Magnetofaba australis IT-1: one gene and its partner. The main gene of each other region encodes a partner of the protein of the gene in region 2 in a complex. Links are inferred from orthologs where the notes say so. Each region holds a gene or a part of one and is shown on either strand. Other genes may lie near its edges.

Region 1 (4,585 bases), on a different replicon or contig from region 2:
ACTCCGCCACAGAGTGGAACAGCTCGTCCACTGACGGCACGTGGCTTTCACGCTCATGTCCGGCCTTCATGCTCATTCTGCCCATGGCGTTGATCACCATGTGACGCTTCTCTTGCGGGAAGTAGATATGCCCGGCGCGGGGGCTTTCCCCCTCCTGCGCGATGCTCAAGCGCAGCGCCGTGTGCTGCTGCAACCACTTGATCATCTCCATCAGAAAGCCTTCGCTCATATGCTGCACACACAGGATTGGCGCTGAAAAGTCCGCTGGAAGGTTGGAAAATATGGTCATCAGCGCTTGTGGCCCGCCAGTGGAAGCGCCAATGGCCACCAAGCGTTTTTTTCGTTGCGTCTCCGGCCGAGTGGCAAGCCGCGGAGCCTCATAGTCGCCAGGGACCGGGCAATAGGCGCCTTGCGGCGCATGACGTCGAATCGGCACGACCCCGGACAGCACGCGAATCTTCTGGCTCAGGGAGTAGGCCAAGGAGGCGCCCTGCGAACCCTCCAACCCGCCACGGGGCTTGGGGAACACATCGATGGCGCCCGCTTCGATCAACTGAAAGATGTTGCTGTCATCACCGCTGTTCTGCACGGAGATGCTCACCACCAGAATCGGCAGCGGGAAGTTGCGCATAATCTGGCGGGTCAACTCCAAGCCATCCATATGCGGCATGTGCAGATCAGTGCACACCACGTCGGGTTTCAGCTTGGGGATAATGCGTAACGCCTCCACCCCGTGGCGCGCCGTGCCCACCACCTCGATATCCGGCGAAGGCGCCAGAATCTTTTGCAGGACAGCCAAAGCGATGGGAGAATCATCCACCAATACGACACGTATCACGCCAGCCTCCTGAGCGTATCCAGAAAGCTCTTTTGATCGAATGTCGGCTTGGTCAGATAGGCGTCCGCGCCCACCTCCATACCGCGCTGCATATCCTCTGGCGACGCCAAGGCGGTGACCAGAATCACCGGCAAGCTCTTCCAGCCTTCGTTCTGGCGAATTTTCTCCGTCAACCCGAGGCCGTCCAGATTGGGCATCTGCACGTCAGAGATCACCGCGTCGACGGTTTGGGTGGCGAGTTTGACCAGCGCATCCATGCCATCCACGGCGGTGGTGACCTGATATCCGGCGCTTTCCAGAATACGCTTCTCTTGCGTGCGCGTGGTGATGGAGTCCTCCACCAGCAACACCATTTTGGTCTGCGCCACGTCGCGCGCGATCACTGTGGCGCTGGCGTCAGACCGCTCGGTGGCGCGATACCCCCCTTGCCAAAATTGCAGCATCAAATCAGCCGGGTTGAGCACCGAACACACTTCGCCTGAGCCAAGAATGGTCGCGCCTGAGACGTTGGGAATCCTCTGAAATACAGGGCTATGGGGCTTCATCACCACTTCCAGCTGATCCTCGACTTCATCCACCAAAATCCCCAATTGGCCGCCATCAGGGCTTTTGAGCACCAAACACGTGGGACGGCTGGCGCCGCTCTCATCACTGTAGGCGGCGGTGGGTTTGACGAGATTCAATAGCGCGCCCAAGCGCACAACGGGAATAGGCGATCCATGAATTTCGATGGCGTCGCGTCCCTCCAGAGGGAACGCGTCTCGCATGTTCACGCGCTTGAGCAGACGGATGAAATCCACCGGAATGGCGAAACGTTGCGTGAACTCCCGCACGATGAACACTGGCGTGGCGGCCAGGGTAATGGGCAGCTTGATAGTAAAAATCGTGCCCACGCCAGAGTCCGGCGCCTGTACCTGAACCGAGCCTTTGAGTCGATCCACATGGCTGCGCACCGCATCTAACCCCACACCACGACCGGAGACGTCAGTGACCATGTTCGTGGTGGAGAAGCCAGACAGGAAAATCAGGTTGCGCACCTGTTCATCGGGCAGGTTCTCAATATCCTGTTCGCTCACCGCGCCGCGTTTGACGGCGCTGCGGCGGATGGCGTCCAAATCCAGTCCGCGCCCGTCATCCTCCACCTCGATCACCACATGGGTGGCGGTGCGTTGGGCGCGAATGACGATGCGTCCTGCGTCCGGTTTGCCATTGGCGACACGCTGATCCGGCTTCTCAAGACCGTGGTGGATGGCGTTGCGGATAATGTGCGTAAGGGGCGCTTTCATCTCTTCGATGACGCGCTTGTCAGCGCTGGTTTCGCCGCCGATGATGGTCAGTTCCGCACGCTTGCCCAATTGACGGGAGAGATTACGCACCATACGGGGAAACAGACTGAGCAGCGCGTTGAGCGGCAACATGCGCAAATTGCGGATGCCCTCTTCCAGATCCCGCGAAACCATATCCAGATTGGTCTCATCTTCGTAGCCATCATGCCGCAACGATTGCAGTTGCGCGCCCAACTGCATGAAGGGATCGCCGCTATCCCATGCGGCCACGCCTTGGGACGGCCCGCCATGACGGGCCACGGCGTCCCACAGCGCCAGCGCGTCTTCAATCTGACTCAAACGCCGTTTCAAGCGGGTTTTGACAACTGTGAGTTCACTGGCTTGGTTGAGCAGATGATCCAGCTTGCGCGCCTCCACCCGCAATGTATCGATCTGCTTGCCATCGCCGAGCATCACCTCCACTTGGGGTGCGGACGCCTTTTCCGGTGCTACGGCGGGCTCAGTTGAAGACGGGGAGTCGGCCGGCGCAGTCGCTGCAATCGGGGGCGCAGTGGGCGCATCGTCAGTCGCAGCGGTTGGGGACGGCGTCGTGGCGGCGAGCGGAGATTGCGCGGGCGCAGCCGGGGCGCTCTGCCCCTCCAGACGCGATAACGCCAGCGCCACCGTCACCCCGGCGGGTTCGCCGGTGATGGCGGCGCGCGCCATGCGGCGGATGTCGTCCAGCACCGCGACCATGCGGTCAATGCGTTCTGAGTCAATGGCGGTTTGCGAGCGGGAAGCTTCGCCCAGCCAATCTTCAAACCGATGCGCTACGCGCTCAACGCTGACCACGCCCAGCATGCGCGCCGAGCCTTTCAGGCTATGCGCTTCGCGGAACAGCTCTTTGAGCAACTCTTGATCGTTTGGCGTCTTCTCCAAAGTGAGAAGCCCATCGTCGAGCTTACGGAGATGTTCGTCACATTCGGCGCTGAACAGCTCGCGCAACTCCAGATCATCGATTCGTGGAATATCCTCGGACTCAACGACAACCGAGGCCGCGCTTTGCGAGGATGGGGTAGGCGCTGGAGGCGCAGAGAACGTCGCCGATGGAGTTGCTGATGGCGCAGCGGCAGGCGCGCTCGGCGCAGCGGCAGGCGCGCTCGGCGCAGCGGCAGGCTCATCCATGCGCGCCAACGCCTCCTCCACGGTGACGCCAGGATCCTCACCAGTGATCGCTTCACGCACCAGCAGGCGGATATCGCCCAGCCCCTGAATCATGCAATCGATCAATTCAGCGCTGATGACGCGCTCTTCGCGTGACGCGGCGCCCAGATAATCCTCAAAGCGGTGCGCGGTCTTCTCCACGCTGACCACGCCCAACATGCGCGCAGAGCCCTTGAGACTGTGCGCTTCACGGAACAGCTCTTTGAGCAGCTCCAGATCATCCGGCTGCTTCTCCAGGCGCAAGAGTCCCTCATCCAGCTTGGCCAGATGTTCTGCGCTCTCTGCGCTGAAGAGCTCGCGCAGCTCCAGATCGTCAATCATTCCGCCCATCTCCGCACCGGCGCCCCGCTCACATCATTGCGCTCAGGTCCTGGGCGGCGCCGTTGAGCGTCTGCACCCCATTTTTGACCTGCGAAATGCCAGAAGAGGACTCCTTGGAGCCGGTATTGATCAACTTCATCGCCTCGACCACCTGTTTGATGGCCACGGCTTGTTGACGCACATTCATGCTGATCTGCTGCGAGCTCTCGGAAGCGCCGCTCACAGCGTCGGCCAAACCATTGAAGGTATCCGAAGTGTTCTGCGCCAAGCGCATCCCCTCGTTGACGGTTTTGGTGCCCTCTTCGGTCACCATCACCGTGGTGTTGGTGGCTTTCTGAATCTCTTGCACCAACATGTTGATGCGTTCGGCCGAGCGCTTGCTCTCTTCGGCCAATTTACGGATCTCCACCGACAGCACCGAGAAGCCTTTACCATGTTCGCCCGCGCGCACCGCCTCAACCGCAGCGTTCATGGCCAGCATCTTGGTTTCATTGGCGAAATCTGTCACAGTGCTGGTGATGTCGCTGATCTGGCTGGTCTGCTCGGAGAGGCTGAGGATTTGACGCGCGATATCCTCCACCTTCTGCTTGGTGCTCTGCATGCCATCGAGCATCTCCCCCACACGCAAGGAGCCTTCGTTGGCCATATCCAGAGCGCGTTGATTGTTGATGGCCGCCGACTCCGCCTGCTCGGAGGATTGCCGCGCCGAGGCGCCGAGCTCCTCCATGGTGGTGTTGGTCTCGTTCACCGACGAGGTCTGCTGGGCGGCGATGCGCTCCTGTTGGGAGATGGTGGCGGCGATCTCGGTGGAGGATGAGGTCAACGCGCTCACCGCAGTGGTCAGACGCGTGGTGATGCCGCGCAGGAACAGCCAGGAGATCAATACGATGCCCACCACCAGGGCGATATTGATCACCAGCGCCAGATTGCGCGTGTT
Region 2 (4,085 bases):
TATCCCGTGCGGTGAGCGCCTTGGTGCCGAAGAACGGCCCCATCAATTGGCGCACGTCGCTCTGAGAGAGCACGCGGATCAATTTGCCTTCGCCATTGTCGATGCCGATGTAACGATAGCCGTCGCGACGCACCGCGTTGATCGCCTTGATGGCGCGATCAGTCTCCTTGAGTGAGAAGGGCAGTTCGGTCATCACCGCCTTGACGCTGCCCGGCTCATTGGGAATGGGCAGGCCGTCGCCGCTGGTGTAGACGTGGTCTGGATAGGGGCCAGGCCCGCCGGGGCCATCCTCGTCAGAGAGGAATTCGATGCCGTCTTCACTGTCGCCGAAACCGCCGCCATCGATGAACTCTACATCGGAGTCGCCGGAGCCGCCATCGAGGAACTCCAGGCCGTCGTCAATGCCGCCGCCGCCGCCAACGTCATCCAGACCACCAGAGGAGGATGCGCCGCCCACGCGCGCCGAACCCTCTCCACCCAATTCGGCCGCTGAGCCGATATCGCCGTCGGCAAAGTCGCCGCCTGCGCCGCCGCCCGCCGCATCAGCGCCTGCGCCGCCGCCAGTGGCGTCCGCCGCTTCCTCTTCTGGCGTGCCTTCCACCCGCACGCCGGTCAGTGCGTCAACCAATCCACGGGAGAAGAGCCATTTAGACTCTTCGGGATTGAAGTCGCCGACCTGGATGTCGCACGAAGCCGAAAGATAGGTTTCGTTCTGTGGCAGGAAATCGGGGTATTCGCCAAACGCCACGTGGTGGGTGGGCAAATTGAGTAGGATGTGTCCGTTTTCGATCTTCTTCTCAACGAGGTCATTGAGCGCGCCCACCACCTGGTTGGCGATCTCTTGGAAACCCTCTTGGATCTCCTCGTTGTAGTCTTTCTTTTTGACCTGCTCGCGAATGACCGATTCGCCCATCATCATCATCATGCCGGCCAGGGCGATGGAGGTGCCCAGGTCAAAGCAGATGAAGCCGTTACCGACGTTCTGGCCGTCTTCGGTCACTTTGGCGACGCTGCGGTCAAGCTCGAAGACGGTCTCCAGCTCGTCCTGGCCGCGCAGGAACTCCATGTCCGTGAGCGTACACGCCACCGTTGCGCCGGTGAGCATGTTCATATCATTGCTCAGACGATTGAAGAAGTTCAGCAGGAAGGGGCGAATCTTCTTTAGCGCCTTTTCTTCACTCATGCGCTGTTACCAACCAACTTGCTTGCGGTGAGAAGATGGCATTTGCAGGCCTTGATCACAGCGCTAACGCGCCTCAGATCTGCAAATGATCAGACAATTCTTTGACGCCATTGCGCCTCAGATCGCCTTACCAGAAAGGATGCAAGTGGGAGGCCAAAACGAAAAAACCCCCGCGACGCCGGAGCGAAGCGGGGGTTTTTTCGTCGCAAGCGATCAGAAGTATTTGCCCAGCGTCGCTTGCAGGGTATCCGGGGTGAACGGCTTTTTGATGTGGCCGTTAGCGCCGCTGGTCATCGCTTCGTTGACCTTACCTTCGCCGCCCTCGGTGGTGACCATCACGATGGGGGTGTCGGTGTCTTTTTTGCGGACCTCTTTCACCAGAGTCAAGCCGTCCATATTGGGCATGTTCCAGTCCGACAGGATCAGATCGACCTTGGCGCCGCCAGCCAGCACTTCAAGCGCTTTTTGGCCATCGCCCGCTTCCAGAATTTCGTCAATTTTAAAACCAGCCTGACGCAATCCACGAGTGACGATTTTACGCATCACGCTGGAGTCGTCGACGATCAGAACACGCATGGAGTCTCTCCCAATGACAGTTGGCGCCTCGTTGCTATGTATACATACAGGAAATCGAATCGAATTTCGAGCCGGAAAAGCAGTCCGCTTCGCATCGATTTCACTTTTTCATCAAAAAATGGATTTTGTCCGCCGTTCGCATCACGTCAGACACGCATCCAAACAACCTATTGCAACGCAACAGTTACAAAACTTCTGCCCACAATGCGGCTGTTAGCGAAAATCAGGCCGAGAGGTGGACGCAAAACCGCTCGCCCTCCAACTCAAACGCCAGTATGTGGGTTTTGTGCAGCGTTTTCCACTGTGCTTGAAACTGCTGCCCCACAATGGCGGCGGGCGAAGAGAGATCCAGGTGGCCTACAGCGGCCTTGGACTTCATCGCGCCACAGATCATATTGGCCAACTCCGCCACGCCGTCAAGCAGATCCTCATCATTGAGCTCTTCGGCTGGCAGGCCGACGATGCGCGAACACAATTCGGCGGCGATACGCTTGTTGCAGGAGATGCCCACCATGGCGCTCACATCGCCGCCCACGTGGATCATGCCGCCCACTTCATCATCCAGGATCAGGGAGTTCACCACCTTCTCCCCAGCCGCAATCGCCTCGCACCAGGCCATGGTGCCCATCACTTCATTCACCGCGCCGCGCAGGGCGTTGATCAACTTATCGGTCGTCTCGCTCATGGCTTGATAGTCCGGTTGGTGTGGATGGGAGTCGACGCTGTGCGTTCTGCTGCGACGTCGGCCAGAGTCATTCGATTACATGCCCATGCCCATGGCTTCCATGATGCGGGCGGCCATATCTTCCTGAGAGAACGGTTTGGTCATGTAGTGACACGCGCCCGCCTGAATGGCGCGGATAATATAGTCCTTCTCGCCTTCGGTGGTCACCATCATCACCGGAATGTGTTGCCAACGGGCATCCTTCTTCACCGCTTGCAGCACTTCCAGTCCATTCATGCCCGGCATGTTCCAGTCGAGCAGAATCAAGCCCACTTCGTCGGCGCGTTCTTCCAACAATTCCAACGCCGCCATGCCATGCTCAGCTTCCAGCACTTCATAGCCCATCATGGCGCCGACGCCGCTGATGACGCGACGAATGGTGCGAGAGTCATCCACTGTCAACAGTTTCATGTCTTAGCTCGCCGTCATTTGTTGTTAAGAGGGCGCGGGCGCAACAACGGCTTGTTGCGCAGTCCAGGACGTAGGGTGGCGGGTTTGTTCTCCGCCGCGTCCGTCGAGGCGGTCGGAGCGCTCGCCGCGCGCGCCCCAGCAGGCGCAGGCGCCGCCGCTCTCGGCGCAGCGGCGACTGCGCCGCCGCCGCCGGACGGTTTGTACATGGCGGCGCCGCCGTACATCACCTGCTCAAACGCTTTGGTGTAGCCGCGCGGCGACTCCGATGCGCCGATCGCCAGCAAGCCGTCTTTTTGCAATGCGCGGTTGATCTTGCCATAGATCTCGCCTTTGAGTTCGTCGGTAAAATAGATCAACACGTTGCGGCACAAGACCAAATCAAACGTACCCAATGGCGCGTATGAATCCTTGAGATTGAAAAGTTTGAACTCGACCAGCGAGCGAATCTCCTGGCTCACTTCGTAAGCCATGCCGTTTTTGACAAAGTAGCGCTCCAGAAACTCCTTCTTCATGCCGCGGGAGATGGCCAATTGGCTGTAGCGGCCCGCCTTGGCGATGAACACGGAGCTGGGGGAGATATCGGTGCCGACAATGGAGAATTTGTCCAACGGCGGGGCCGAGGCGCCCATCTTCAAGCGCCCTTCGTTGATCAGCATCGCCACCGAATAGGCTTCCTGCCCGGTGGAGCTGGCCGCCGACCAGATGCGGATCTTGGGTCGGGTCTTGGCTTTGCGCAGCAGATCGGGGATCACATAGTCGGACAGGGCGTTGAAGAACGAGGCGTCGCGAAACCACAACGTCTCGTTGGTGGTCATGGCGTCGATCACCTTGGAGCGCAAGGCGCCGGTATCGGCCAGCAGTTTCTTATGCAGTTCGGCAAATGTTTCACAGCCGTTCTGCACCAGCAGCACCGTTAGCCGGTTCTCCACCAGATACTCTTTGCCAGGCCCGATCGTAATACCGCTGTGATCGTGGATATATTGGCTGATGTTTTTAAACTCTTCCGGTGTGATAGCCATTCGTCACAACACTCGCGAAAGAAGCGGGAAGCGCCGCACGGCGCGGCTTACCCGCAAATCTCTTGAATCCGCTGGCCAATGCGATCCAGTGGAATCGGTTCGTCAGAAAGCCCCATCTCCTCCACGGAGCGGGGCATGCCATAGACCACGCAACTCTCTTTGTCCTGCGTAA

What was found. Proteins that work in one complex are often made in the same cells at the same time.
Region 1: the proteins of MAIT1_RS06085 (region 2) and MAIT1_RS08100 are in contact, whole or in part, in a solved structure (PDB 1A0O), measured with the Escherichia coli proteins. The link is inferred for Magnetofaba australis IT-1 from one-to-one orthologs.

What each region holds. Positions count from the first base shown.
Region 1 is NZ_LVJN01000018.1:439,083-443,667, forward strand. The notes cover bases 635-4,012. They hold MAIT1_RS08100 (hybrid sensor histidine kinase/response regulator), read right to left. Parts: upstream 3,649-4,012; coding sequence 835-3,648; downstream 635-834. Other genes in these bases: cheB (chemotaxis-specific protein-glutamate methyltransferase CheB), read right to left, coding at 635-838; MAIT1_RS08105 (methyl-accepting chemotaxis protein), read right to left, coding at 3,677-4,012. In the rest of the region: more of cheB, read right to left, coding at 1-634; more of MAIT1_RS08105, read right to left, coding at 4,013-4,585. UniProt on the Escherichia coli protein: Involved in the transmission of sensory signals from the chemoreceptors to the flagellar motors. CheA is autophosphorylated; it can transfer its phosphate group to either CheB or CheY.
Region 2 is NZ_LVJN01000016.1:207,429-211,513, forward strand. The notes cover bases 1,208-4,085. They hold MAIT1_RS06085 (response regulator), read right to left. Parts: upstream 2,895-4,085; coding sequence 2,520-2,894; downstream 1,208-2,519. Other genes in these bases: MAIT1_RS06075 (response regulator), read right to left, coding at 1,397-1,759; MAIT1_RS06080 (chemotaxis protein CheX), read right to left, coding at 1,983-2,444; MAIT1_RS06090 (CheR family methyltransferase), read right to left, coding at 2,909-3,913. In the rest of the region: MAIT1_RS06070 (CBS domain-containing protein), read right to left, coding at 1-1,183. UniProt on the Escherichia coli protein: Involved in the transmission of sensory signals from the chemoreceptors to the flagellar motors.